DNA from 4 places in the Pseudoroseomonas sp. WGS1072 genome. Region 4 is predicted to be linked to each of the others. Evidence: riboswitches for the same ligand, from Rfam matches in the RefSeq annotation. Region 4 holds a riboswitch; each other region holds the start of a gene.
What was found. A riboswitch is a leader RNA that binds a small molecule or an ion and turns the genes downstream of it on or off. The one in region 4 is predicted to bind cobalamin.
Positions count from the first base shown of each region.

Region 1: it holds a riboswitch for cobalamin, as region 4 does, so the genes downstream of both, metE (5-methyltetrahydropteroyltriglutamate--homocysteine S-methyltransferase) here and ACF3NH_RS04675 (DUF1636 family protein) in region 4, are expected to answer to the same signal.
Region 2: it holds a riboswitch for cobalamin, as region 4 does, so the genes downstream of both, ACF3NH_RS10550 (ABC transporter substrate-binding protein) here and ACF3NH_RS04675 (DUF1636 family protein) in region 4, are expected to answer to the same signal.
Region 3: it holds a riboswitch for cobalamin, as region 4 does, so the genes downstream of both, ACF3NH_RS04060 (CbtB domain-containing protein) here and ACF3NH_RS04675 (DUF1636 family protein) in region 4, are expected to answer to the same signal.

Region 1 covers NZ_JBMPSU010000001.1:2,123,990-2,131,017, forward strand. The annotation lists gene ACF3NH_RS10150 (PACE efflux transporter) at 122-553, opposite strand; gene ACF3NH_RS10155 (LysR family transcriptional regulator) at 641-1,549, shown strand; gene ACF3NH_RS10160 (tyrosine-protein phosphatase) at 1,614-2,282, shown strand; gene ACF3NH_RS10165 (ABC transporter ATP-binding protein) at 2,295-4,067, opposite strand; cobalamin riboswitch at 4,165-4,429, shown strand; gene metE (5-methyltetrahydropteroyltriglutamate--homocysteine S-methyltransferase) at 4,534-6,894, shown strand; gene ACF3NH_RS10175 (MFS transporter) at 6,949-7,028, opposite strand, start outside.
Region 2 covers NZ_JBMPSU010000001.1:2,206,644-2,213,671, forward strand. The annotation lists gene ACF3NH_RS10530 (AI-2E family transporter) at 1-598, opposite strand, end outside; gene ndk (nucleoside-diphosphate kinase) at 760-1,182, shown strand; gene ACF3NH_RS10540 (aa3-type cytochrome c oxidase subunit IV) at 1,298-1,456, opposite strand; gene ACF3NH_RS10545 (M10 family metallopeptidase) at 1,584-3,743, opposite strand; cobalamin riboswitch at 3,883-4,090, shown strand; gene ACF3NH_RS10550 (ABC transporter substrate-binding protein) at 4,235-5,281, shown strand; gene ACF3NH_RS10555 (FecCD family ABC transporter permease) at 5,287-6,342, shown strand; gene ACF3NH_RS10560 (ABC transporter ATP-binding protein) at 6,353-7,028, shown strand, end outside.
Region 3 covers NZ_JBMPSU010000001.1:840,481-847,508, forward strand. The annotation lists partial or broken gene ACF3NH_RS04045 (methionine synthase) at 1-5, shown strand, start outside; gene ACF3NH_RS04050 (class I SAM-dependent methyltransferase) at 294-1,070, shown strand; gene ACF3NH_RS04055 (CbtA family protein) at 1,121-1,828, opposite strand; gene ACF3NH_RS04060 (CbtB domain-containing protein) at 1,837-2,025, opposite strand; cobalamin riboswitch at 2,064-2,280, opposite strand; gene ACF3NH_RS04065 (DUF1826 domain-containing protein) at 2,568-3,068, shown strand; partial or broken gene zigA (zinc metallochaperone GTPase ZigA) at 3,074-4,289, shown strand; gene nikR (nickel-responsive transcriptional regulator NikR) at 4,378-4,803, opposite strand; gene nikA (nickel ABC transporter substrate-binding protein) at 4,882-6,447, shown strand; gene ACF3NH_RS04085 (ABC transporter permease subunit) at 6,450-7,028, shown strand, end outside.
Region 4 covers NZ_JBMPSU010000001.1:970,307-977,334, forward strand. The annotation lists gene cobO (cob(I)yrinic acid a,c-diamide adenosyltransferase) at 1-51, opposite strand, end outside; gene cobU (bifunctional adenosylcobinamide kinase/adenosylcobinamide-phosphate guanylyltransferase) at 62-571, opposite strand; gene ACF3NH_RS04655 (DUF3297 family protein) at 688-930, shown strand; gene ACF3NH_RS04660 (glycine betaine ABC transporter substrate-binding protein) at 1,063-1,944, opposite strand; gene ACF3NH_RS04665 (ABC transporter permease) at 2,018-2,929, opposite strand; gene proV (glycine betaine/L-proline ABC transporter ATP-binding protein ProV) at 2,945-4,153, opposite strand; cobalamin riboswitch at 4,721-4,948, shown strand; gene ACF3NH_RS04675 (DUF1636 family protein) at 5,083-5,484, shown strand; gene cobW (cobalamin biosynthesis protein CobW) at 5,481-6,512, shown strand; gene cobN (cobaltochelatase subunit CobN) at 6,606-7,028, shown strand, end outside.

The DNA of each region.
Region 1 (7,028 bases), 1.2 Mb from region 4:
ACGCTCGCGCAGGACACCGGTGATCCGCTGAGGAAGGACGGCGCGGGTCCGGCCCTGGCGGAAACGCGCGCCGCGCCGCGCCGGCCACGCCGGGTTTCCTCGGCCGTGCGCTCGATCCGGCTCAGGTTGCGGCGGGCGTCCAGGCCGGCAGCGGGAAGACCCGGTCATAGGCCAGGTTGAAGGCGAAGGTGTAGACCAGGTAGAAGGCGACGATCGCCAGGTCCATCACGAAGGCCTCGGCCAGGCTGATGCCGAGATACCAGGCGATCGGCGGCAGCAGCACCAGCATGAGGCCGGCCTCGAAGAGCAGGGCATGGGCGACGCGCAGCCCGATGCCCTTGCGGGTATGACCGGCGAAACGCTGCATCGCATGATCGAAGCCGAGATTGTAGACGTAGTTCCAGGCCGTCGCCGCCATGGCGCTGCCGAGGCCGATGACGCCCATGTCGGTGCCGTGCAGGCCGAGGACGAGGCTGCCCAGGGGAATGATCAGGGCGAGGCCGATGAGTTCGAAGAGGATGGCGTGGCGGATACGGTCGCGGGTGCTGCGCATGGTCGTCTCGGAATTCCAGGGTCGGGCGCCGCCTTTTATCTGTGATATGCCGGGGCTCAAGTTGGCACCTATCCGGATATCAGATGGATGACCCTGTCCTTGGAGCAACTCCAGGCCTTCGTGGCGGCCGCGGAGGCGGGGTCCTTCTCGGCCGCCGCCCGCAGGCTGCGCAAGGCGCAGTCGGCCGTCAGCACCCAGATCGCCAATCTCGAGATCGACCTCGGGGTGGCGCTGTTCCATCGCGCGGGCCGCGTGCCGTCGCTGACCCCGGCGGGGGAGCGGCTGCTGCTGGAGGCGCGCGTGGTGCTCGACCGGCGGGAACACCTGATCGGCGTGGCGCGCAGCCTGGAGCGCGGGGTGGAGAACCGGCTGGTCGTCGCCATCGACGAGCTTTACCCCGAGCATGCCCTGGGCGCGCTCTTCGCCGCGTTCGCCCGGCGCTTCCCGCATGTCGAGCTGGAGCTGCTCTTCCCGCTGATGGAGGATGTCAGCCGGCTGGTGCGCGACGGGGCGGCGGATCTCGGCGTCATGTGGCGCCAGGAGGTCCTGCCGCCGGAGCTGGGCTTCCAGACGATCGGCTGGGTGCCGCTCAAGCTGGTCTGCGGCCGCGAGCACCCCCTGGCCAAGGCCCGCGTCGAATGGGAGGAGCTGAAGCGGCACCGGCAGATCCTGGTCGCCGCGCGCGGCGACGGGCCGGAGAAGCGGCGCCTGCGGGTGGCGGCCGAGGTCTGGTGGGTGGAGAGCCACTGGGTGATCCTGGAGATGGTCAAGCACGGCATCGGCTGGGCCTTCGTCTCCGACCACGTCATCGCCGCCTCGCCCGCCGCGCCGGGCCTGGTGACGCCCGACCTCGAGTTCGACGAGGGCGACTGGCCGGTGGCGCTGGAGCTGGTGTGGCACAAGCAGCGACCGCGCGGCCCCGCCGCCGCCTGGCTGCGCGAGCGTTTCGCGGCGGCGGGGCGCGAGGCGCTGTCGCGGGTGGCCCGGCGCGGCTGAGGGGCGCGGTCCCGATCCGCCTTCCATCTTGCCCCGGCGGGCCGGCCTCGCCATACCCTGCGGCGTGGCCCATGACCTGACCTCCGCCGCCGGGCGCCGCGCCGCCTGGATCAACAGCCTCTTCGTCGATCATGCCCTGCTGCGCCTCGGCTGGCGCAACTGGGGCGTGGTCGAGGCCGGGCGGCTCTACCGCTCCAACCATCCGAGCCCCTGGCAGCTGCGCCGCGCCGTGCGGCGCTTCGGCATCCGCAGCCTCGTGAACCTGCGCGGCCATCGCGAGGCCTGCGGCTCCGACGCGCTGGGGCGCGCCATGGCCGCGGAGCTGGGCCTCGCCCATGTCGACGCGCCGCTGGAATCGCGCGGCGCGCCGCACCGCGACCGCATCCTGCGCCTGGCGCGGATCTTTGGCGAGCTGCCGGAGCCGGTGCTGATCCATTGCAAGTCCGGCGCCGACCGCACCGGTCTGGCGGCCGGTCTCTGGCTGATGCTGCAGGGCCGGCCGGTGGAGGAGGCGATGCGCCAGCTCTCCTGGCGCCACGGCCACGTCCCGGCGAGCAAGACCGGCATCCTGGATGCCTTCTTCCGGGACTATGCCCGCTTCCTGCGGCAGCACGGCCCCAAGCCTTTCCTCGACTGGGTGCGGGAGGATTATGACGAGGACGCGCTGCGCGCCGCCTTCCGCAGCCGCCCCTGGGCCGACCGGCTGGTCGACGGCATCCTGCGGCGGGAATAGGCGGCGCCGGCGTCAGCCGGCCGCGAAGGCCTGCGTCCGCACCATCCGCGCATAGAGCCCGTCCCGCGCCATCAGCTCGGCATGGGTGCCGCTCTCGGTGGCGCGCCCCTCCTGCATGACGATGATGCGGTCCGCCTCCTGCACCGTCGCCAGGCGGTGCGCGACGACGAGGGTGGTGCGCCCGGCCCGCAGCCTCTCCAGCGCCCGGCCGATGGCGGCCTCGTTCTCGGCGTCCAGCGCGCTGGTCGCCTCGTCCAGCAGCAGCACGCGCGGATTGCGCAGCAGGGCGCGGGCCAGGGCGATGCGCTGCTTCTGCCCGCCCGAGAGGCGCGAGCCCCCGGGCCCGAGCACCGTGTCGTAGCCCTGCGGGAGCGCGGCGATGAAGTCGTGCGCGGCGGCGGCGCGGGCCGCCGCCTCCACCTCCGCCCGCCCGGCGCCGGGATGGCCGCAGGCGATGTTGGCCAGCGCCGTGTCGTCGAAGATCACCGCGTCCTGCCCGACATAGGCCATGGCGCCGCGCAGGCTTTCCAGCGTCACGGAACGGATCTCGGCGCCGTCCAGCGTGATGCGCCCGGCCGTCGGGTCGTAGAGGCGCGGCAGCAGGGCGAGGGCGGTGGACTTGCCGGCGCCGGAGGGGCCGACCAGCGCCACCGTCTGCCCCGGCTCGGCGGTGAGCGAGAGATCCTCCAGCGCCGCCTGCGGGGCGGCCGCGTCGCCGCCCGGATAGTGGAAGCCGACATGCTCCAGCACCAGCCGCCCCGGCCCCTCGGGCAGCGGTGGCGCGCCGTCCGGCGTGGTGATGGCGGGGCGCCGGTCCATCACCGAGAACACCCGGATCAGCCCGCCGAAGCCTTCCTGCAGGGCCGCGTTCAGCGCGCCCAGCGAGCGCATCGGCCGCGTCGCCAGCAGCAGCGCGGAGATGAAGCCGGTGAACTCGCCCACCGTGCCGCGCCCGGTCGAGACCTTCCAGCCGACGAAGGCCAGCACCCCGGCGACCGCGACGCCGCCGAGCGCCTCCAGGATCGGGTCGAGCTTGGCGCGGGTGCGGGCGATGGAGAGCAGCGCCTCGCGCAGATCGGCGAAGGCGCGGCCGGCGCGATGCTCCTCCTGCGCCTCCAGCCCGTAGGTACGCACCACGCGGGCGGCGGCGAAGCTCTCGGTCAGCAGGGCGGCGGTGTCGCCGACGCGCGCCTGCATGCCGCTCGACGCCCGGCGGATGCGCTTGCCGAGCTTCATCACCGGCACCACCGCCACCGGATAGATGACCGCCAGGATCAGGCTCATGTGCCAGTCCAGCCAGACCATCGCGGCGGCGAGGCCGATGACGGTGAGCCCGTCGGCCAGGGCGTTGATCGCCTTGGTCAGCGCCTCGCGGATCGCCTGGGCATCGGCGGTGAAGCGGGCGGCATGGCGGGCCGGGGCGTCATGCGCGACCAGCGCGAGGTCGGTGCGGGTCAGGGCGCGGAACAGGTCGTTCTGGATGCGCTCGATGACGCGCAGCACCACCGCCTGCACCGAGATGGCCTGGCCGTACTGCGCCAGCGACTTCGCGGCGGTGAGCAGGATGATGGCCGGCGGGATCAGCCAGACGATGCGCCCGTCGCCGGCGGTGAACAGGTCGAAGGCCTGCTGGATGACCAGCGGATAGAGCGCGGTCAGCCCCGCCAGCGCCCCGGTGCAGACCAGGGCGAGCAGGATGCCGCCCTTGTGATGCCGGACATAATGCCGCCAGAGGCGGGCGGTCAGGGCGCGGGTGGTCTCGGGGGGCGGAAGGGCAGCGGCCATGCCGCCGCGCTTAGAGCCTTCGGGGGCGGCGGCAAAGGGGCTTCTGTCCGGACCGGTGGCCACTGGAGCCGGCTTGCCAGATCTATTTAACATAAGTATATCTTTATGTGTCGCCGGTCCCGCGCGAGCGGGTGAAAAGGGAACGCCGTGCGCTCCGGCCGGGCCATCGCGCCCGGGAGCCAGTCGGCGGCTGCCCCCGCAACTGTCAGCGGCGTGCCGCTGGCCCATTCGCCGTGGAAGCCTCCGCGGCGGGCCACTGCGCCACCCTCCGGGGCGCGCGGGAAGGCCGGGCCGGCGGTGTCCTGGGCGCCATGCCCCGGAACGCCGCGAGCCAGGAGACCTGCCGGCGTCGCACCAGACCAGGCCGCCGGGCGGGGTGAACCGGAGGCAGGACCGAGAGCATGACGACCTTCCAACGGGGCCCCTCCGGCCCGGCCACCGCCACCGCCCGGCCGGAGGGCGGCGCATGACCGTCGCCGCCAATCTGGGCTTCCCCCGCATCGGCGCCCGGCGCGAGCTGAAATCCGCGCTGGAGGCGCACTGGGCGGGCGAACTGGACGAGGCCGGTCTGCTGGAGGCCGCGCGGGGCCTGCGCCAGCGGCACTGGCAGCTCCAGGCCGGCCAGGGCATCAGCCACATCCCGAGCAACGATTTCGCGCTCTACGACCAGGTGCTCGACACTGCCGGCATGCTGGGCGCCATCCCCGAGGGCTATGGCTGGCGAGGTGGGCCGGTGTCGCTCGCGACCGCCTTCGCCCTGGCGCGCGGCGCGCGTGGCACCGCGGCCGAGCGGTCCGCCGGCATCGCGGCCGGCCTGCCGGCGCTCGAGATGACCAAGTGGTTCGACACCAACTACCACTACCTGGTGCCGCGCCTCTCCGCCGGGCAGCGCTTCGAGCTGACGGAGAACCGCCCCCTGGCGGCCTTCCGCGAGGCCCTGCCGCTGCGCACCCGCCCGGTGCTGCTCGGCCCGGTCAGCTTCCTGCTGCTCAGCAAGACGGAGGACGGCTCGGACCCGCTCGGCCTGCTGGACCGCCTGCTGCCGCTCTATGCCAGGCTCCTGGGCGAACTGGCCGCAGCGAACTGCGCCTGGGTGCAGATGGACGAGCCCGCCCTGGCGCTCGATCTCTCCGAGGCGGCGCGCGAGGCCTTCCGCCGCGCCTATGCCGCCCTGGCGGAGGGCGCCACGCCCGACCTGCTGCTGACCAGCTATTTCGGCCCGATGGCCGACAATCTGGCCACCGCCGCCAGCCTGCCGGTGGCCGGGCTGCATCTCGACCTGGTTCGCGGCGCGGCCGACCTGGAGCCGGCGCTCGATCTGCTCCCCCCGGAGCGCTGGCTGTCGCTCGGCCTGGTGGACGGCCGCAATGTCTGGCGTTGCGACCTGCGCGCGGCGCTGGGCACCCTGCGGCGGGTGGCGGAGCGGCGGGGGACGCGGCGGCTGATCGTCGCCCCCTCCTGCAGCCTGCTGCACGTCCCGGTCGATCTGGCCCAGGAGGGCGGGGAGGGCCAGCGGGGGCTCGACCCGGCGGTACGGTCCTGGCTCGCCTTCGCCACCCAGAAGCTGGAGGAGGTGGCCGCCCTGGCACGCGGCCTGGACGAGGGCGAGGCCGCCATCGCCCAGGCCCTGGCCGCCAGCGACCGGGCGCGGCAGGGGCGGGCGGAGAGCGCCGCCGCGCACCGGCCCGAGGTGCGGGCGCGCCTCGCCGCCGTGACGCCGGAGATGGCCCGGCGCGCCGGCGCCTTCCCGGCCCGCCGCGCGGCACAGCGGGCACGGCTCGGCCTGCCCGACTTTCCCACCACCACCATCGGCTCCTTCCCGCAGACGCCCGAGGTGCGGCAGGCCCGCGCCGCCCTGGCGCGCGGCACGCTGGACGCGGAGGGCTACGAGCGGCGGGTCGAGGCCTGGATCGACGAGGCCCTGCGCTGGCAGGAGGAGGTCGGGCTCGACGTGCTGGTGCATGGCGAGTTCGAGCGCAACGACATGGTGAAGTACTTCGGCGAGCAGCTCGACGGCTACGCCTTCACCCGGCATGGCTGGGTGCAGTCCTACGGCAGCCGCTGCGTCGCGCCGCCGATCATCTGGGGCGACGTGGCGCGGCCGGGGTCCATGACGGTGCGCTGGGCGGCCTACGCGCAGTCGCGCAGCGCGCGGCCGGTCAAGGGCATGCTGACCGGGCCGGTGACCATGCTGCAATGGTCCTTCGTGCGCGACGACATCCCGCGCGCCGAGGTCTGCCGCCAGATCGCCCTGGCGCTGCGGGACGAGGTGACGGAGCTGGAGGCGGCTGGCATCGCCGTGATCCAGGTCGACGAGCCGGCCTTCCGGGAGGGGCTGCCGCTGCGCCGCGCGGCCTGGCAGGCCTATCTGGACTGGGCGGTGGAGAGCTTCCGCCTGGCCACGGCCGGGGTGCGGGACGACACCGCCATCCACACCCACATGTGCTACTCCGAGTTCAACGACATCCTGCCCGCCATCGCGGCGATGGATGCCGATGCCATCTCGATCGAGACGACACGCAGCCGGATGGAGCTGCTCGATGCCTTCGCGCCCCGTCCGGGCGGGGGCGAGGAGGCGGCCTGGCCGGCCGAGATCGGCCCCGGCATCTGGGACATCCACAGCCCGCGCGTGCCAGAGGCGGCGGAGATGGCGGAACTGCTTCGGCTGGCGCGGAGGCGGCTGGCCGACTGGCAGATCTGGGTCAACCCGGATTGCGGGCTGAAGACCCGCCGCTGGGAGGAGGTGCGCCCCGCGCTGGAGCACATGGTCGCCGCCGCGCGCACGCTCCGCGCCGAGGCGGGGGGAAGCGGGACCGGCACAGCCTGAGCGGGCGCGCGCCGGAGAGGGGGCGGGGCCGCCATGGCCCCGTCCCGGAAGGGATCAGCGGGCGGCGGTCCGGGCCTCGCCCGGCAGGGGGGCTGGCGTGACGGCCGGCAGGGCGGAGGCCGCGGGGCGGCCGT
Region 2 (7,028 bases), 1.2 Mb from region 4:
TCGAGATCATCTGCGCGCCCAGCCAGTTGCGCAGCGTCACGGCCGCCTCCTCGGCGACGCTGCGGGCCTTCGGGCGGAGCGAGGGGGTGACCATCAGCTCGATGCCGCGCCGGTAGAGCGCCGGGTCGAGGGCGAAGTACAGCCCGAGGAAGAGCACCAGCACGATATTGGCCAGGGCGCCGAAGGTGGTGTTCAGCGCCGAGAAGGCGGAACTGCCGCCGCCGGAGGGCAGGCTCATGTTCTCCGGCTGCAGGCGGGTGAGCAGCTCCTGCCCCCAGCTGTAGCGGCGCAGCGTCGCGGCCAGGCGGTCCGCGGCCGCCGGCACCTCCTGCCAGAGCTGGTTGAGCTGGTCGGCGATGGGCTGGGCCGCCAGCATGCCGAGCCCCGCCCCGACCAGCAGCAGCAGCAGGATGAAGATCAGCACGCCGGGCCCGTGCGGCAGCACCGGCACCACCCGCCGCAGCAGCTGCGCCCCGGCATGGAGGAAGATGGCGATCAGCGCTGCGGCGAAGATCAGCAGCGGCACCTCCGGCACCAGCCAGAGAAGCAGCAGCAGCAGCCCGCCCAGGACGATCAGCGAGGTGGTTCGGCGCGTCATGGTTTCTCCTCAAGCCCTCCCGGGCCGGCGGGCGATTAAAGCTGGGGCGGAGCCGGGGTTGCCCGGCGGGGTGCGGGGCTGTCATGCCATCGCCCCTTGCCTTGCGGCGCCGGGCCGCCTATCGGGCGGCGCATCTGCACGCCATCAAAGGGAGTCACCCCATGGCCGTCGAGCGCACCCTGTCCATCATCAAGCCGGATGCCACCCGCCGCAACCTGACCGGCCGGATCAACGCCAAGTTCGAGGAGAAGGGCCTGCGCATCGTCGCGCAGAAGCGCATCCAGCTCTCCGAGGCCCAGGCCGGCGCCTTCTACGCCGAGCACAAGGCGCGGCCGTTCTACAAGGACTTGGTCTCCTTCATGACCTCGGGCCCGGTGGTGGTGCAGGTGCTGGAGGGCGAGAACGCGATCGCCGCCAACCGCGAGATCATGGGCGCGACCAACCCCGCCAACGCGGCCGAGGGCACCATCCGCAAGGAATTCGCCGAGAGCATCGAGGCGAATTCGGTGCATGGCTCGGACGGCGCCGAGGCCGCCGCGCGCGAGGTGTCCTTCTTCTTCGCCGGTACCGAGATCGTCGGCTGAACCCCGTGGCGGCGGGGCGATCCCGCCGCCGCGGCGCGGACGCGCAGGGCGGCGCCTCCCGTGCGGGGGGCGCCGCCCTGTCTCCACCGGGGCGGCGCCTTCCGGCGCGCCGGCCTCAGCCGGCGAAGAGCCAGAGCCCGACCAGGATCACGATCACGACGCCGATGCCCCATTTGGTGGCCAGGACGAACATGTCCCAGCCCCGGGTGCGCTCGGCCAGGATGTCCTCGGCCTTCACCGGAACGAAATCGATCTGCTGCGTCGCCTCGGCCATGGGGTTTCCTCTGTCGTGCCAGCCTGAGCGCCCAGCAATAGGCAGCGGCCCGCGAGCCGGCAAGGGGAAGCTGCCGTCCGGGTGGCGCGGCCGGGCTTCCGCCCGCCGGCCGCGCTCCTGACCCCGCTCAGGCCCAGACCCCGTCCCCCGCCGCGGCGCGGCCCTCCAGCGCGCCGGCCGTCAGGAAATGCTGCAGGGGGTTGATGCCGGCCGCCGCGACGTCCGGATTCGCCGCCAGGTAGCCGCGCGTGTCGAAGAGGGCGGACGGGTCGCGCCCCTCGCGCCAGCCGAACTGGATGTAGTGCGCCAGCGGCTCGATGCCGGCGGCGGCGACATCGGCGTAGCGCGCCAGATAGCCCGCCGTGTCGAACCAGCCATCCGGGTCGCGGCCCTCGTGCCAGCCATGGGCCGCGTAATGCGCCCCCGGATCGGCCCCGGCGCGCCCGACATCCGGATTGGCCAGCAGGTAGTACTCGGCATCGAAGCCGTCCCGCACCGCGGCGCCGATGGCCGGCGTGGCGGCACGGCCCTCGGCCTGGCCATGCGCCAGCCAGTGCGCCAGCGGGTCGATGCCGGCGGCGGCGACATCGGCGTTGCGGGCGAGGTAGGTGCCGGTGTCGAAGTCCGCCCGCGCGTCCAGCCCGGCCTGCCAGCCGAGCGCGCGCCAGTGCGCCAGCGGGTCGCCGACGCCGGGATGGGCGGAGAGATAGGCGGCGGTGCTGAAGTCGGCGGAGGGGTCGCGCCCCTCCTGCCAGCCATGCGTGGCGTAGTGCGAGGCGGCGCCGATGCCGGCCCGGTAGACATCGGCGTAGTGGCGGGCATACCAGACCGGGTCCAGCAGCGCGTCGCCGTCGAGGCGGATGCTGCCGTCGGTGAAGCGGAGTTCCTCCAGCGCCCGGGCGGTGTCGGTCTCCACCGTGCCGCGCCGGCCGCCCGAGACCGCGCTGATCGCCACCGTCCAGCCGCCCGGAATGGCCGAGACGGCCGCCTCGCGCGCCCCGGCGGGCAGGAAGGCGGCATCGAAGACGCCGATGTCGAAGCCGGCGCCGCCATCCAGCAGATCGTTCCCGGCGCCGCCCTCGAGGATGTCGTCGCCCGCCTCCCCGAACAGCCTGTCGGCGCCGGCGAGGCCGAGCAGATGGTCGTCGCCGGCGCCGCCGCGCAGGGTATTGGCGGCCTGGTTGCCGGAGATCCGGTCGTTGCCGGCGCCGCCGATGGCGTTCTCGATCAGCGAGCGCGTGTCGCCCTCGTGCAGCAGCGCGTTGTAGACCGTGCCGCTGGCGCGGATGCCGTGCTCCTGGTCGAGCCAGGCCCGCTGCGCCTCGGAGGTGATGGAGGCGCCGCCCGGGGCGAGGTCCACCACCACGCCGCCGGCATAGCCGGAGAGATCGTAGGTGTCGTTGCCGCCGCCGTCCCAGACGGTCATGAAGACGCGATTCGCCCCCGGCCGGCCCTGCGCCGCGCCGTCGATCGACATCTCGCCGGTCGCGGGGTTCCAGCTGTAGCGCGTGTCGCCGTCCCGCAGGCCGTAATCGGCGCCGTAGAGCGTCTGCAGCGCGGCGATGTCGAGCATCATGTAGGTCTGCGGCAGGTCCCACGGCCCGGCGGTGAGCTGGCCGAGCGTGCCGCCGGAATGGCTGCGGTAGCTCATCACCGTGAATTCGCTGTTGTCCCAGGCGGTCTCCATCGCCTGTCCGGTGATGCCGGTGGCCTCGTGCGGATGCTTGAGGCCGAGCGCGTGGCCCAGCTCGTGCAGCAGGGATTCGTAGGCGTAATCGCCGAGCGCCGGATGGCGGTAGTCGTAGCGGTCGCCGAACCAGACATCCCCCGCCTTGTCGCTGCTGCCCGGGGAATAGGCCCAGGCGGTGGGGGGCTGCGAGGACTGGGCGAAGCGGATCTCGGCCTGGCTGGCGGCCGCCTCGCTGACCTGCAGCAGGGTGAAGCCGGTGACCGGGAAGGCGTGCAGCAGCGCGGTCTCGCCCGAGGCGGTGCCGAGCAGCGCGGCGCGCGCCACGGCCTGCTGCGCCGAGGAGACCGGCAGGAAGCCGGTGAGCGCCTCGCTGGAGCCGCCGCCATAGGCGCCGGCGGATTGCGGGAATCCGAAGCGCACCGGGCCGCCCCAGGCGGGGCCGGAGATCAGGGCATCCACCGCCGCGTTGCCGGAGGCGGTGGCCATCCGCACCGGGGCCTCCTGGGCCTCCCGCGTACCGGCGAGGGCCGTGGTGGCGGTGTCGTCCGCCAGCGGGGCGGCAAGGCAGGCCAGGAGGCTGCCGCATTTCTCACACATGGACCGCCGTCACTCCTGGCAGAATCTTACATTACGGGCGCGAAGCTAGGGCCGGGCACGCTCCGGTTGCAAGCTGGGCCGCGGCATGGGCGCTCCGCGGCGGCGGCCGGGCTTTTGTCTTGCCAGCCCGGCGGCCTTCCATTACCGGTGCCGCGTCGGTGTCCGAGAGGACCTAACAGGGAACCCGCCATGGCCGCGCGCCATGAAACGGGACTGCCCCCGCAACTGTAGGCGGCGAGCCGGATCCCGGCAGGCCACTGGGACGCCTCCGAAGGGAGGCCGCCCGGGAAGGCGGGATCGGGCATTGACCCGCCAGTCAGGAGACCTGCCGGCACGTGTGACCACCAGCCGGGCGGGGTTGTCCGGGCAGGGATGCCGATGAACGTGCTGCAACGCGACCTCCAGCGCGGCCCGCGCCCGCGTGCCGCCTCTCCGGGATGCCCCGTCTGGCCATCGCGCCGCCGGCGCCATCCTGACCGGAGATCTGAGTCATGAGGTTTGCGTCCCTCCAGGCCGTGGCGGCGGGCCTCGGCCTGCACCTGCTGCTGCCCCTCGCCCCCGCTTTGGCCCAGCCGGCCGCCGCGCCCGCGCCGCAGGCCACCGCCTATCCGCTGACGGTGGAGAATTGCGGCGAGCGACTGACCTTCGCCGGCCCGCCGGACCGCGCGGTCACCATCGGGCAGTCCGCCACCGAGATCCTCTACGCGCTGGGTGTGGGCGAGCGCATGGCCGGCACCGCGCTCTGGTTCAACAACGTGCTGCCCGAGTTCAGCGCGCAGAACGACAAGGTGCCGCGCCTCGACAACAACGCGCCGAGCTTCGAATCGGTGATCGCCAAGCGGCCCGGACTGGTGGCGACGCAGTTCGAGTGGATGATCGGGCCGCAGGGCGTGGTCGGCACCCGGCCGCAGTTCCACGAGCTCGGCATCCCGACCTACATCATGCCCGCCGATTGCGAGGGCAAGAACAACCTGGTCGGCGCCGACGGCACCCGCACCGCCGCCTTCTCGACCGAGAGTCTCTACAAGGGCATCGGCCAGCTCGCCGCGATCTTCGACCGGCAGGCCAGGGGCGCGGCGCTCGTCGCCGATCTCCGCGCGCGCGAGGCGCGGGCGGTGGAGCAGGCGAAGGGGCTCGGGCTGAAGGACGCATCGGCCGCCTTCTGGTTCTCCAGCGCCGATCTCGACCTCGACCCCTACATGGCCGGGCAGAAGGGCATCCCCGGCTACATGATGCGCACCCTCGGCCTGCGGAACGTGGTGCAGTCGGACGAGGAGTGGCCGACGGTCGGCTGGGAGACCATCGCGCGGGCCAATCCCTCGGTGCTGGTCATCGCCCGCATGGACCGGCGCCGCTTCCCGGCCGATGACTACGAGAAGAAGCTGGAGTTCCTCCGCAGCGATCCGGTGACGAGCCAGATGGAGGCGGTGCGGCGCGGCCGCATCGTCATCCTCGACGCGCATGCCATGCAGGCCACCATCCGGCTGATCGGCGGGCTGGAGACGCTGACCGAGGCGATGGCGAAGCTGGAGAAGTGAGCTTCGTGGCGGCGCCGCCCGCGCTGTGGCCGCGGCTCGGCCGGGCCGCGCTGGTCAGCCTCGGCATCGCGCTGGTGCTGGCGCTGGCGCTGCTCGCCGGCATCTGCATCGGCGAGACGGCGATCCCGCCCGCGACGGTGCTGAGGACGCTGGCCAACAAGCTGTTCGGCGCCGCCTACGAGATCGACCGGATCGACCAGGGCATCGTCTGGAACTACCGGCTGACGCGCGCCATCCTCGCCGCCTGCTGCGGCGCCGGCCTCGCCGTCTCGGGCGTGGTGCTGCAGGCGCTGCTGCGCAACGCCCTGGCCGATCCCTACCTGCTCGGCATCTCCGCCGGCGCCTCGACCGGCGCGGTGCTGGTGACGGTGGTGGGCATCGGCGCCGGCGCGGTCTCGCTCTCGGCCGGGGCGCTGGCCGGGGCGCTCACCGCCTTCCTGCTGGTGGCGGTGCTGGCGCGGGCGGCCGGCGGCGGGGCGGGGCCGCGCGGCGCCGGGCAGATCGTGCTGGCCGGCATCGCCGGCTCGCAGCTGTTCAACGCGCTGACCGCCTTCCTGATCACCCGCTCGGCCAGCGCCGAGCAGGCGCGGGGCATCATGTTCTGGCTGCTCGGCAATCTCAGCGGCGTGCGCTGGGACGACACGGCGCGCGCCGTGCCGGTGGCGCTGGCCGTGACGCTGGTCTGCCTCTGGCACGCCCGCGCGCTCGATGCCTTCACCTTCGGCGCCGATTCCGCCGCCAGCCTCGGCGTGCCGGTGCGGCGCGTGCAGGCCACGCTGATCCTCTGCGCCGCCACGGCCACCGCCGTGATGGTGAGCATCGTCGGCGCCATCGGCTTCGTGGGCCTGGTGATCCCGCATGCGGCGCGCTTCCTGGTGGGCGTGCGGCACGGGCGGCTGCTGCCGGCGGCGGCGCTCATCGGAGCGGTCTTCCTGATCGCCGCCGACGTGCTCTCGCGCACCCTGGTGCCGGGGCAGGTGCTGCCGATCGGCGTCATCACCGCCCTCGTCGGTGCGCCGGTCTTCGCGCTGATCCTGATCCGCGCGCGGCCCGCCCGATGAGGCCCCCCCGGTGAGCGCGCCCGTCCTGGAGGCGGAGGACCTCGCCTGGGCCCCGCGTGGCGGCGAGATCCTGCGCGGCGTCAGTCTCGCCGTGCGCGCCGGCGAGACGCTCGGGCTGATCGGCCCGAACGGCTCGGGCAAGTCGACGCTGATGCGGCTGCTGGCGGGGGTGCTGGCGCCCTCGCGCGGGGTGGTGCGGCTCGGCGGCGAGCGGCTGGCGCGGCTCGGCCGGCGGGCCGTGGCGCAGCAACTGGCCTTCGTCGAGCAGCAGGCCGAGACGGCCGAGCGCATCACGGTGCGCGACGCGGTCGAGCTCGGCCGCACGCCCTTCCTTTCGCTGACGCGGCCCTGGTCTGCGGCGGACGATGCCATCGTCGACGGCGCGCTGGCGGCGGTCGAGATGGAGGGCTTCGCGGCGCGCGACTGGGCGACGCTTTCGGGCGGCGAGCGGCAGCGCGTGCACATCGCCCGCGCGCTGGCCCAGCAGCCGCGCATCCTGCTGCTGGACGAGCCGACCAACCATCTCGACATCCACCACCAGCTGGCGATCCTCGGCCTGGTCGCCGCGCTGCCGGTGACGACGGTGATCGCGCTGCACGACCTCAACCAGGCGATGGGCTGCGACCGCGTCGGCGTGCTGCAGGCCGGGCGGCTGGTGGCGCTCGGCACGCCCGCCGAGGTGCTGG
Region 3 (7,028 bases), 130 kb from region 4:
CCTGAACACTGGTCCATGGTGGGCGGGGTGAGTCGCTGAACCGCAGATCCGGCTGAAGATCGCCCCTCGGTGTTCCAAGGCGATTCTCACCGATACGGATCGGCGGGACACCTCGAACCGCTCCCGCCAGCGGCCGCGGAGATCGGCATTGCGCGATCCGAGACCGTGCACGGAGACGATGTCGTTGGAGGAGACGCCGGACCGCCCGGAACTGATCGATGTCATCGCCTCCATCCTGGGCGTCCGGCCGCAGGTCGCATAGACAGGTGCCTCGCACCAGGGAACCCCATGGCATGCACGGTGCCAACTACGCCTTGAAGGACGAGATCCGGGAATACTGGACCCGGCGCGCCGAGACCTTCGACCTGTCGCCCGGCCACGGCATGAAGAGCCTGGAGGAGCGCGACGCCTGGGCGGCGCTGCTCCGCCGCCACATGGGTGCCGAAGCACGTCGCGTGCTGGAACTGGCCTTCGGCACCGGCGAGGTCACCCGCGTGCTGCTGGGCATGGGGTGCGAGGTGACGGGGCTGGACCTGACCGAGGCCATGCTGCTGCGCGCCCGGGCCAAGCATGCGGGCACCCAGGACCTGCGCCTGTTCCTGGGCGATGCCGAGGACACGCGCGAGCCGGACGGCCGCTACGACGCCGTGGTCAGCCGTCACCTGGTCTGGACGCTGGTGGACCCGGCGGCGGCCTTTCGCGACTGGTTCCGGGTGCTGCGACCGGGCGGGCGGGTGGTCATCGCCGACGGCGACTACGTGCGCCTGTCCCGCATCGGGCAGCTCCGTCTGCGGCTGTCCGACTGGCTGAACCAGCGCCAGGGCGTCGTCGGCCCGGCGGTGGACTACGCCGCACACGAGGCCATCCAGCGGCAGGTGTTCTTTCGCCAGGGCCTGCGGCCGGAGCCGCTGCGGGCCATGCTGGAGGAGGCGGGCTTCACCGACTTCCGGCTGGAGCGCCCGCGCGGCCCGCACGCGGCGCAGCGCCGGGGTGCGCCGCTGCGGCAGAAGCTGCGCATTGGCATCTGGAACAGCTTCGTGCTGTCCTGTGGCAAGCCGGGTGGGAACTGAAGGTTGGTTGGCCTGACGCAGGTTCTTGCTGCATCAGGCCGGTAGGGACGTCAGCCGTGCGAGGCGCGGCTCAGGCGCGCCTGGAGCCAGCCGGTCGCCAGTCCCAGCGTGGCCCAGAACAGCAGGCTCACTGCGGTCACCCCCGCGATGAAGCGCTGGGTTAAGGCGTCCGGCACGGCCGATGCCTCGGCAGGCGCCGCCGGGGCGCCCCAGAGGTGCGGGAGAGCGATGACGATGACGGCCAGCACGGCCCAGGGCAGCCGCCGGGTGAAGGCGATCAGCGCCAGGCCGCCCGCCGTCAGCAGCGCCGTCGCCACCCACCAGACCTGACGGTCGGCGAGTTCTGCCACCGGCGTGCCGGGGAGCTTGGGTGGCAGGCCGATTGACGGGGCCAGGGTGAAGACCGCGAAGCCCGCCAGCCCCCAGAGCAGGCCCTGCCGCCAGTCCGCCACGGCGCCGCGCAGGGACATGGCCGCCCCCAGCAGCAGCGCGTAGGCGATGCCGGTCAGCATGTCGGCCAGCACGGTATAGAGCGTCCGCTCCAGCCCGTCCTCCGGCGCCCAGGCTTCGGCGCCATGCTCGTGCGCCTCGGCAGCGTGGTCGGCGTGCCCCGGCGCGGCGCTGTCCTGGTGCTCGTAGGTCTCGGCCACGAGGATGGTGGGCACCGTGTTCCACTGGTGCCCGAGGCTGGCCACGGCGCCCGCCAGGATGCCCGCGAACAGCGCCACGGCCAGAAGCCGCCTGAGATGGTCCATCATGGTCCGGCTCAGTGGCAGGGGAAGCCGTTGGAGTGGCGGGTGTCATGCGCGGCGTTGTGCAGCAGGTCGTTGTGCGCGAAGCCGACGCCCCAGAGCAGCAGGGTGCCGAAGGCCAGGGCGAGGACGCTGGCCAGCACGCGGCCAGTGCTGCTGGCCGCGGCCTGATGGATGGAAGCCGATGTGGCTGGGATCTGCATGAGGAGGCGCTCCGCCGACGCGCCCCGCGCCGGTCCAGAAGGTTGACCACGCCCCGGCAGGTCTCCTGGCTCGCGAATCCTGACCGATGCGCCTGCCTTCCCGGCACCGGGGTGCCAGTGGCCTGCCCAACGGGCAGACGGCGCATCGGTGATCCGCCAACAGTTGCGGGGGCAGCCGCCGACTGAACTCCGATCGGAGCCGCACGACGTTCCCTTTTCACTCGCTCGCGCGAGACCGGTGCGGCGCCTAGGCTATCGTGTGGCGCTTGGCAGGTACAAGTTCTGACAGCCCTTGTCCGGCAGCCCACTCAAGAAGTTACGCCAGTCCGCAGCACCATGCCGTCTTGCAAAAAAATGATATGTTATCACATAACTACTAAATGACCTTGGTATCAGAAGCCTTGACGTCGGCTGATTCGCAGGCGCCGCGCATGCTGGCCGCTGCCGAACCGATCATCCTCGCCAGCATTCTCGCTCCCACCGTGTCGCTCGCGGTCTGAGGGCGCAACCTGCCCAGGCCGCTTCTGCGGGATGCGCAGCGCTTGGCCCAGCAGGCGCCGTTCGTGTGTTCCGGGATAGGTGAGCCAGATATCGCGGTGATGCAGGCGCTCGCGGGTTTTGAGCCTCCGCTGCACCCGGCGCTGCTGGCCGACATGCTGTTCCTCGCCAACTTGTTCGCCGAGGTGTCGGACAGTCAGCAAGTCCGCCTGCGTTTGGAAGCCGTTTCGGACGATAGCTGCGCGCTGTTCCATGCCGATGCGGTGCGCCTGCGCCTTCTCTGCACCTATTGCGGCGATGGGACCGAATGGCTGGCGCGGGCGGGCGGGGCGGCGGAAGCCCGGCGCTTGCGCGACGGGGACGCCCTGCCCGACCGCGCCAGCATTCAGCATCTGCCCATCGGCGCCGCCGCCATCCTGTGTGGTGAAGCCGGGATGCCTGACCACGGCTGCATCCACCAATCCCCACCCATGCCACGCGACGCGACCGGCCGCGCCTTGCACCCGCGCCTGCTGCTCTGCATCGACCCGGCCGAAGAGGACTGACCGCCATGGCGAGCCAAGCGCAATCCCCGACCGACCCTCGGCTGCCTGTCACCGAGCTGTCCGCTTCCTCGGCGCCGGGAAGGCCACCTTGCTGAACCAAGTCCCGGCGAACCGCGAAGGACGGCGTGTCGCTGTCATCGTCAACGACATGTCGGAGGTGAACATCGACGCTGCCCTGGTCGAGCAGGGCGGCGGCCTATCGCGTACCGAGGAGAAGCTGGTGGAGATGTCGAATGGCTGCATCTGCTGCACCCTGCGGGACGACCTGATGCAGGAGGTGCGGCGCCTGGCCGAGGAAGGCCGCTTCGACGCGCTTCTGATCGAGAGCACGGGCATCAGCGAGCCCATGCCGGTGGCCGCCACCTTCGACTTCCGCGACGAGAACGGGCAGTCGCTTGACGATATCGCCCGCCTCGACACCATGGTGACGGTGGTGGATGCCCAGGCCTTCCTGCGTGACTACGGCTCCGCCGACACCCTGGCCACGTGCGGCGAGACGGCGGGCGAAGGCGACACCCGGCTGCTGGTGGACCTGCTGGTGGAGCAGGTGGAGTTCGCCGACGTCATCGTGGTGAACAAGGCGGACCTGGTGAACGCGGAGGAGTTGCAGCGCCTCTCCAGCATCCTGGCCACCTTCAACCCGCAAGCGGCCATCATCCCGGCCACGCTGGGCCAAGTGCCGCTGGCGGCGGTGTTGGAGACCGGCCGTTTCGACTTCGCCCGCGCCCAGCAGGCGGCGGGGTGGAGCCAGGCGCTGGCGGGCCACCACCCGCCGGAGTCGGAGGAGTTCGGCATCCGCAGCTTCGTCCGGCGCGCGCGGCGGCGCTGCATCCGGCGCGCTTCCATCGCTTCCTGCAATCCGAGATGCCCGGGGTGGTGCGCGCCAAGGGCTTCTTCTGGCTGGCCAGCCGTATGGCCTGGGCGGGATCATGGCAACTGGCCGGGGCGGTAGGGCGGCATGAGGCCGCAGGCTTCTGGTTCGCTGCCGTGCCTGAGAGCCGCTGGCCGACCGACCCGGAATGGCGTGAGGGCGTGCTGCGCAATTGGGTAGAGCCTCATGGCGACCGGCGGCAGGAGATCGTCTTCATCGGCGTCGAGATGAACGAGGCTGCGCTGCGCCATGCATTGGATGCCTGCCTACTGACAGATGTCGAGATGCGGGGCGGGCCGAAGGCTTGGGCAAGGCTACCGGACCCGTTCCCTGAGTGGCGCCAAGCCTAAGGCTACGGTTCCGCGTCCGGCGTCATCAGGGTCGTCGGGTCACATCCCATTGCCTTGAGGTCGGCCGGGCGCTTGCCCGTGAGCACGTTCATTCGGCCGCCTGCCGCTTGGTGGATGCCTTGACCTCAGCGGGGGAGAGCAGCAGCAGCTTGCCATGCTGCACCCCGCGCTCCGCGCTGACGGCATCGGCGAAGCGCCGGACCAGGGCCGCGTCGCCCTTCAGCACCGCCACCTCCAGGCAGGCGTGGTGGTCCAGGTGGACATGCAGGGTGGCCACCGAAAGGTCATGGTGGTCGTGGAAGGAGTTCGTCAGGCGCTCCGGCAGGTCGCGGCGATGGTGGTCGTAGACATAGGCCAGCGCGCCGACAGAGGGACCCGCCGCCTGCCGTGTCTCCGCCGCCTGCTGGAGACCCGCGCGAACGAGGTCGCGTATCGCTTCCGAGCGGTTGTCGTAACCCAGGCCATCAACCTCCTGCAGCAGGTCGTCGTCGAGGGTGATGGTGATGCGCTGCATGCCGCCTCTCGGGCTGGGGTTGATATGCGAATTCATGGAAATTAGCATACCGCGCTCTCTGCGAGGACGAGAATTACCATGCTGCGCCGCTCGATGCTGCACGCCATGTCCGGGTTCGCGGCGCTGGCGGCCCTGCCCCCCGCATTTGCCCAGAACGTGCGGCGCAGGCTGACCTTCTCCTGGCCCACCAATGCCGGGCCGCTGCACCCGCATCTCTACTCGCCCAACCAGATGTACGCCCAGTCCATGCTCTACGAGCCCCTGGTGCGCTACGTCGAGGGCGGCAAGATCCTCCCGGCATTGGCCACCGCCTGGGAGATGGAGGAAGACGGCCGCGCCTGGCGCTTCACCCTAAGGCCTGATGTCCGCTTCACGGACGGCACCCCCTTCGACGCTGCCGCCGTGGTCGCCAACGTCAACGCGGTGCTGGGCAACCGGGCGCGCCATGCCTGGCTGGAGCTGGTGAACCAGATCGAGGGGGCCGAAGCCATCGATCCGGGCACGGTCCGCCTGCGGCTGAAGGGGCCTTACTATCCCGCCTTGCTGGAGCTCGCCCTCCCGCGCCCCCTGCGCTTTGTCTCTCCGGCGGCGCTGCGACCGGATGGCAGCATCGCCGCGCCGGTGGGCACCGGTCCCTGGGTGCTGGCCGAGACCGCGCGCGGGCAACACGACCGGTTCCGCCGCAACGAGCAGTACTGGGGCGAGAAGCCAGTGCTGGAGGAGGTGCTGGTGCGCGTGCTGGGCGACAGCAACGCCCGGGCATTGGCACTGGAGAGCGGCGAGATCGACCTGACCTATGGCACCGACCAGCTCGACGCCGACACCTTCCGCCGTTTCGCCGCCGACCCCCGCTTCACCACCGCCATCTCGCCGCCGATCGGCACGCGGATGCTGGCGCTGAACTCGGCGCGTTTTCCTACGGATGAGCTGGCGGTGCGGGAAGCCATTGCCCAGGGCATCGACCGTGCTGCACTGGTCCGCCACATCCTGCTGGACACCGAGCCCGCGGCCGAGACCCTCTTCGCCAGGAACTTCCTCTATACCGACCTCGGCCTGCGCGCGCCCGCCTTCGACCGCGCGGCGGCGACGGCCCGGTTGGACGCTGCGGGCTGGCGCCTGCCCGCGGGTGGGCGCGTCAGAAGCAAGGGTGGCAAGGAACTGGCGCTGGATCTCTGCTTCATCGGCGCGGATGCCTTGCAGAAGGCCATCGGTGAGGCCGTACAGGGCGATCTCGCCCGCATCGGCATCGCGGTGCGGCTGGTGGGGGAGGATGCCAGCACCTATTACGGCCGCCAGCGCTCCGGCGAGTTCGGCATGATCTTCGGCGACAGCTGGGGCGCGCCCTACGACCCGCATGCCTTCATGAGCTCCATGCGCGCGCCGTCGCACGCCGATTACCAGGCGCAGCGCGGCCTGCCGATGAAGTCCGAGATCGACCGCCGCATCGGCGCCGTCCTGTCCATCACCGAGGAGGCCCGGCGCGCGGAGGAGTACCGCTGGCTGCTGACCACGCTGCACGAGCAGGCCGTCTACTTCCCGGTCTCCTTCTTCACCAACAAGGTCGTCCACCGCCCCGCGCTCGGCCGGGTGCCGTTCGGCGACATGCGCACGGACATCCCCTTCGACCGCATCGGCCGGGGCTGAGCGTGCTCGGCTTCGCCCTGCGGCGGCTGGCCACGCTGCTGCCGCTGCTGCTGATCGTCTCCTTCGGCTTCTTTGCCATGCTACGACTGGGGCGCGGCGACCCGGCGCTGGACTACCTGCGGCTGGCGCAGATCCCGCCCACCGATGCGGCGCTCGCCCTGGCGCGGCAGGAACTCGGCCTGGACCGTCCAGTGCCGCTGCAGTTCCTCCACTGGCTGGGCGACGCGCTGCGCGGCGACCTTGGCGCCTCCTGGTTCACCGGGCGGCCGGTGACGGAGGAGATCGCGCTCTTCCTGCCCGCCACCCTGCAATTGGCGGGCACGGCCATGCTGGTCACCATCCTGGCCGGGGTGCCGCTGGGCATCTGGGCGGCGATGAACCGCGACCGCTGGCCGGACCACCTGACACGGGCCATCACCTTCCTCGGCGTGTCGGTGCCGAACTTCTGGCTGGGCTTCCTGCTGGTGCTGCTCTTCGCCGTGACACTGGGCTGGCTGCCTGCCGTCGGCCGGGACGGCCCTTCCAGCATCATCCTTCCCGCGCTGGCCACGGCGGCCATGTCGGCCAGCGTCATGCTGCGG
Region 4 (7,028 bases):
CCGCGCCATCTTCTCGCGGTGGCGCGCGGCCTCCTCGTCGTCCTGCGTCATGTCGTCCTCCTCACGCCTCGCCCTTCAGCACCATCGGCAGGCCGGCCGCGACGAAATGCACCGACCCCGCCCGCGCCGCCATCCGCTGGTTCAGCAGCCCCGCCTGATCGCGGAAGGCGCGGGCCAGAGCGTTGTCGGGCACGATGCCGAGCCCGACCTCGCTCGCCACCAGCACGGTGGCCGCCCGGCGCCGCGCCAGCGTCGCCTCCAGCGCCTGGATGGCGCCTTCCACATCATGCTGCCCCAGCATCAGGTTGGTCAGCCAGAGCGTCAGGCAGTCCACCAGGGCCGGGCGCAGCGCATGGCGCTCCAGCGCCCCCGGCAGATCGAGCGGCACGTTCACGGTGGCCCAGCCGGCGGCGCGGCGGGCGCGGTGCGCCTCGATGCGGGCGCGCATCTCCTCGTCCCAGGCCTCGGCGGTGGCGAGGTAGGACCAGGGGGCGGGATGGCGCGCGATCAGCGCCTCCGCGTGGCGGGACTTGCCGGAGCGGGCGCCGCCGAGGACCAGGGTGAAGCTCATGGCCAGAGGGTTAGCGAAGCCCGGCGGCGCTGGCGAGGGGGAGAGCGGCGGTTGGCCTCGGCGCCCGGCTTGGCTATCACCCGCCGGACCACGACATTGCGACGGGAGCCGCGCCGATGACCGACACTCCGCCCGACCGACTCTCCGCCGATCCGGCGAGCCCCTTCTACGACGCGGCCCTGCTGGAGCGCGGCATCGGCGTGCGCTTCAAGGGCGTCGAGAAGAACAATGTCGAGGAATACTGCGTCAGCGAGGGTTGGGTGCGGCTCTCGGTCGGCAAGTCGCTGGACCGCAGGGGCAAGCCGATGACCATGAAGCTGCAGGGCACGGTCGAGCCCTATTTCCGCGACGCCGGCTGAGGCCGCGGGGCGCGCCGGAGCGCCCCTTCCCCTCCCCGCCGGCGCCCCGGCCCGCCCGGGACGCGTGGCGGGAGGGGACGGCGGCACCGGGGAAGGGCCGGCGCCCCTCCCGCCGGGAGGGCGCGCCGCCGCTCAGGCCGGCAGCCAGCCCTTCACGCGCTCGCCATGCTCCGCGATGTACTGGGACACGGCGGTGTCGAAGTCCTTCTCCTGCGCCAGCAGCATGGACCGCTCCAGCTCGTCCAGCGGCAGGTTCAGGCGGGAGAGGAAGGCCGCGACCTTGGGGACCGCCTCGGTGAGGCCGGGCCGGCCGAGGGCCAGAACCTGCTCCTCGCCGCCCAGCGCCTGCTTCGGGTCCGCCAGGTAGCGCAGCTCGTACTTGCCGAACATCCAGTGCGGGCTCCAGGCCGTGGCGACGATCCAGCGCTCGCCCCGGATGCTGCGGTCCAGCATGCTGAGCATGGCAGCCTCGCTCGATTCCTGCAGCGTGTAGTCGAGCTCGTAGGCCTTCACGGCCTCCTGCGACAGGCGCGTCAGGCCGGCACCGGGCTCGATGCCCTGGACGCGGCCGCCGAGCCTGCCGCGCACCTCGGGCTTCGCCAGATCGGCAATCGAGGCGAGCTCGGCCTCCGGCACATACTTCGGCACCACCCAGCCCAGCTTGGCGCCGGTGTAGAGGGTGCCGAGCTTCTCCACCTTCCCCTCGACGCGCTTGAAGTAGTCGGCATGGGTCTGCGGCAGCCAGCACATCAGCATGGCATCGACATCGCCGCGCGTGATGCCCTGGTAGAGCGGCGCCACGTCGGTCTGCACCAGCTCCACCTTGTGGCCCAGCCGGTCCTCGATCAGCCGGGCGGCGAGGCGGGTGATGAACTCCGCGTCTGCCCAGGGGGCGAAGCCCAGCTTGATGGTGGCGCCCGACTGGGCGCGCGCGGGGCGGGGCAGGCTCATCGGCAGGGCGGCGGCACCGAGGCCGGCGGACAGGGTCAGGAAGGCGCGCTTGTTCAGCAGCATTCTGGCGTTCTTTCTTCTCTGTTGCGGATTTGCGGAATGGCGGAGGTGGGCCGCCGGTGCGGCCCCGCCGGTCTCAGCCGCGGGCGGCCGGCGCCGCGGCGGGCGCCTCCGAACGGCCGGCGAAGAGCTGGCGCAGGCTGAAGCCCAAACCCTTCCGGCCCTCCTGCTGCCCGAAGCTCTGCGTGATGCGGTCGAGCAGCACGGCGAGCACGACGACGGCCAGGCCACCCTCGAAGCCGGTGCCGACATCGAGCCGCTGGATGCCGGTGAGCACGGTGTTGCCGAGGCCACCGGCGCCGATCATCGAGGCGATGACGACCATCGACAGCGACAGCATGATGGTCTGGTTGATGCCGGCCATGATCGAGGGCAGCGCGTTCGGGATCTGCACCTTCCAGAGCAGCTGCGAGGGGGTGCAGCCGAAGGCGAGACCGGCCTCGATGAACTCCGCATGCACCTGGCGGATGCCGAGGTTGGTCAGGCGCACCACCGGCGGCATGGCGAAGATGACGGTCGCGATGGTGCCCGGCACGGCGCCGAGGCCGAAGAACATGGCGGCCGGGATCAGGTAGACGAAGGCCGGCATGGTCTGCATCAGGTCGAGCGTCGGGCGCAGCAGCATCTGCCCGAGCCCGCTGCGCGCCATGGCGATGCCGAGGGGGACGCCCATGACGATGGCGATGACGGTCGCCGCCAGCACCAGGCCGAGCGTCTCCATCATCCGGTCCCACAGCCCCATGCCGGTGATCAGCAGCAGCGCCGCGACGGCGAAGACGGCGAACCTCCAGCCCACGCGCCACAGCGCCAGCAGCGCGATGATCGCGATCATCGCCGGGGCCGGCAGCAGATGCAGCCCGGACTGGATGCCGCCGGTGACGAAGCCGATGACGGCCGCGATGGCGTCCAGCGCGGGGGTGAAGTGGTCGAGCACATAGTTGACGACGGCATCGGCACCCTCGCCGATGCGCAGATCCATACCCTGCATGATCTCTCCTCCCCCTCAGTTGCCGGACCGGTCGAGCGTGCTGAGCAGCGCCGACTTGCTGATGGAGCCGAGGTAGCGGCGGCTCTCGTCCACCACCGGCACCGGGAAGGGGCTTTGCGCCACGCGGCCCATCACGTCGGACAGGGTCTCGGCGGCGGCGATGGGCTCCACCTCCGGCAGGAAGGCGCGGTGATAGGGGTCCGCCCCGCCGTCACGCGCCGCGCGGGCGAGGGATTCGGCGCTGACCATGCCGTGGTAGCGCTTGTCCCGCCCGACGACGATGGCGACGTCGCGGTCGTGCCGGCGCATCCGCTCCAGCGCCGCGTGCACCGCCATGCCGCGCCGGTCGATCAGCGTCACCTGCGTCTCGCGCGCGATGTCGCCGGCGCGGAAGACCTGCGACACATCCACGTTGCGGAAGAAGGAGCGGACATAGTCGTTGGCCGGGTTGGTCACGATCTCGTCCGGCGTGCCGACCTGCACGACATTGCCGTGCTGCATGATGGCGATGCGGTCGCCGATGCGCATGGCCTCGTCGAGATCGTGGCTGACGAAGATGATGGTGCGGCTCTGCTCGGACTGCAGACGCAGCAGCTCGTCCTGCATCTCGGTGCGGATCAACGGATCGAGCGCCGAGAAGGCCTCGTCCATCAGCAGCACGCTGGGCTCGCTCGCCAGGGCGCGGGCGAGGCCGACGCGCTGCTTCATGCCGCCCGAGAGCTGGTCCGGCCGGCTCTCGGCATAGGCGGCGAGGCCGACGCCCTCCAGCGCCGCCATGGCCTTGCGCCGCCGCTCCGCCTCGCCAATGCCGGCCACCTCCAGCCCGAAGGCCGCGTTGTCGATCACCGTGCGGTTGGGCAGCAGGGCGAAGGACTGGAAGACCATGCTCATGTCGCGGCGGCGCAGCTCAATCAGCTCGCGCTTCGACATCTTCGTGATGTCCTGGCCGTCGATGAAGATCTCGCCGGCCGAGGGTTCGATCAGGCGGTTCAGCAGCCGCAGCAGGGTGGATTTGCCGGAGCCGGAGAGGCCCATGATGACGAAGATCTCGCCGGCATGGATGTCGAAGCTGGCGTCGTTGACGCCGAGGGTGCAGCCGGTCTCGGCCTTGATGGTGTCCTTGTCGCGGCCCTGCCGCACCATGCGGAGCGCGGCGTCGGGATCATCGCCGAACACCTTGTAGACATGCCGGAGGGCGATCTTCACCGGGGCCTGCTCGGCCATCGGGTCGGTGGTGGCCCCGCCGGGCCGGTCGGCCGGGATCGCCGCCGGGGGTGACGGGGGGGTCTGCGCTGGATTGTCCATGTGTCTGCCTTGCGGTCTGCCCTCCGCCGGGCGGGGGCGGACACCTCCATGATCGGTTCCGAGGGGTGGCGGCCACGAGGGGCCAGGCCCGGCCAGTTTCAGCCGCGCCGCCCCGAAAATGACACAATTCTGTGCCGCCACATCTATTGGTGAGGAAACCTAATACAGCCTCGTCTCAGAGTCTACCGAAAATCGCATTTCCGGCCGCGCCGCCGAATGGATTACCGCGATAACGCCGCCCTGGTGATATAGACCCTTCGTGATTTCTTTCGGAATCTCCCTATTCAAGTAATTTACACTTTATCCCTATTACATATTGCGCCGCTTGTTCCATTCCCGAAGTCATGGGAACTTCGCGGCCAAGCCGCGCCCGGAGGCGGGCCGGATCGAATTGTGTCCTTCGCCCGGGGCTGACCCGTTGTGGCGGCGGCGTCGCGGTTTCAGCCGGGCGGGGTGGCGGCGATTGACTCGCCGCCACCCCGCCGCCTAGGAGACGGCCAGATGGTCTCCCGCCATCGGCGGCTGCCGGGGCGGGGGTGAAAAGGGAATGCGGTGCGGGCTCCCCGGGGCCCCAGGCCGCGGCTGCCCCCGCAACTGTAGGCGGAGAGCGGCCCGCCGACATGCCACTGGCCGCGCCGCGAGGGGTGGCCGGGAAGGCCGGCGGGGCGCGCCCGATCCGTGAGCCAGGAGACCTGCCATCCCCATCGGATCGTGCCACCGGGCGGGGTGCCCCGGCGGGCGGCGATGTGTCCGGGGGTTCCGTCCTCCCGGCGCCTCGACCCGGTCGCCGCATGGCGCCGGGCGGTCGGCACTCCGTGACCGCCTCGCGACGGAGGACCGCCGTGCCGATGATCGAGCCGAACCGGGAGCCGCCCACGCTGCTGGTCTGTGTCACCTGCCGCGCCGACCGGCCGCTCGCCGAGGGTGAGACGCCGCCCGGCCGCCGGCTGCACGACGCCGTGGCGGCGGCGCTGGCCGCCCATCCCGCGCCGCCGGTCGCGCTGCGCCCCGTCACCTGCCTGGCCGTCTGCGAGCGCGGCTGCGCCGCCGCCATGACCGCTCCGGGCAAGTGGAGCTATCTGCTCGGCCATCTGGAGGCGGGGCAGGCCGCCGACCTGCTGGCCTATGGCGCCACCTACGCCGCCCATCCCAGTGGCGCCGTGCTGCCCTCCCGCCGCCCCGAATCGCTGCGCCGCGCCGTGCTCGGCCGGCTGCCCTCCCTCCTTCCCGCCCCGGAGTCCGCCGCATGAGCACGCTGGAGAAGACCCCCGCCACCATCGTCACCGGCTTCCTCGGCGCCGGGAAGACGACGCTGTTGCGCCAGGTGATGGCGCAGGCGGAGGGGCGGCGCATCGCCATCATCGTCAACGAGTTCGGCGCGCTCGGCATCGATGGCGAGACGCTGAAGAGCTGCGGCATCCCGGGCTGCGCCGAGGAGAACATCGTCGAGCTGGCCAATGGCTGCCTCTGCTGCACCGTGGCCGACGACTTCATCCCGACCATGCAGGCACTGCTCGACCGGCCGGAGCCGCCGGAGCACATCCTGATCGAGACCTCCGGCCTCGCCCTGCCGAAGCCGCTGATCAAGGCCTTCAACTGGCCCGGCATCCGCTCCCGCGTCACCGTCGATGGCGTGATCACCGTGGTCGACGGCCCCGCCGTGGCCGAGGGCCGCTTCGCCGACGACCCCGCGGCGGTCGCGGCGCAGCGCGCGGCCGACCCGTCGCTCGATCACGACAATCCGCTGGCCGAGGTCTACGAGGACCAGCTCGCCAGCGCCGACCTCGTGGTGCTGAACAAGGCCGATCTGCTGGATGCCGCCGCGCTGGAGCGGCTGACCGGCGAGATCGCCGCCGGCCTGCCGCGCGCCGTCAAGGTGGTGCCGGCCCGGGAGGGGGCGCTGGATGCGGCGCTGCTGCTCGGCCTCGGCGCCGCGGCCGAGGACGACCTCGCCGCCCGCCCCTCGCACCACGATGCCGAGGACGGCGCGCACGAGCATGACGACTTCGACAGCTTCGTCATCGTCCTGCCCGAGATCGCGGAGGCGGACGCGCTGGTGGCGCGCCTGCGGCGGGCGGCCGAGGCGCATGACGTGCTGCGGATGAAGGGCTTCGTGCGCCTGGCGGGCAAGCCGATGCGGCTGGTCGTGCAGGGCGTCGGCACCCGCTTCCGGCAGGAGTTCGACCGCCCCTGGCCGGACGACCGCGACGGCCATGTCGTCATCATCGGCCGCAGCGGGATGGACCAGGACGGCATCGCCCGGATCATCCTGGGCTGAGCACCCGCGGGGAGGCGGCCTTGGGGATGACCACCGGTCCGGCCCTCCCCAGATGCGGATGGATCGCCTGAACCTCGGGAGCGCCCCGGCACCGTGCATCTCCTCCCCCGCGAGACCCGATCCCTGGACGAGGCCGAGGCCGCCATCGACCTCGGCCAGAGCCCGGCCGAGCTGGTGCTGCTCTCCTTCACCGACAGCGACCTCGCCGCCGCCGCCGCGGCCTGGGACAGCCTGCCCGCCCCGCGCCCCTCGCTGCGGCTGGCCAGCCTGGCCCGGCTGCGCCACCCGCTCTCGGTCGATCTCTATGCCGAGAGCGTGCTGGAGCGGGCGCGCTGCATCGTCATCCGCCTGCTCGGCGGGCTGGACTACTGGCGCTACGGCGCCGAGGAGGTGGCGGCGCTCTGCCGCGCCCGCGGCATCCCGCTGGCCCTGCTGCCGGGGGATGGGCGGGCGGATGCGCGGCTCGACGCCCTCTCCACCCTGGCGGCGCCGCTGCGGACGCGGCTGGACGCGCTG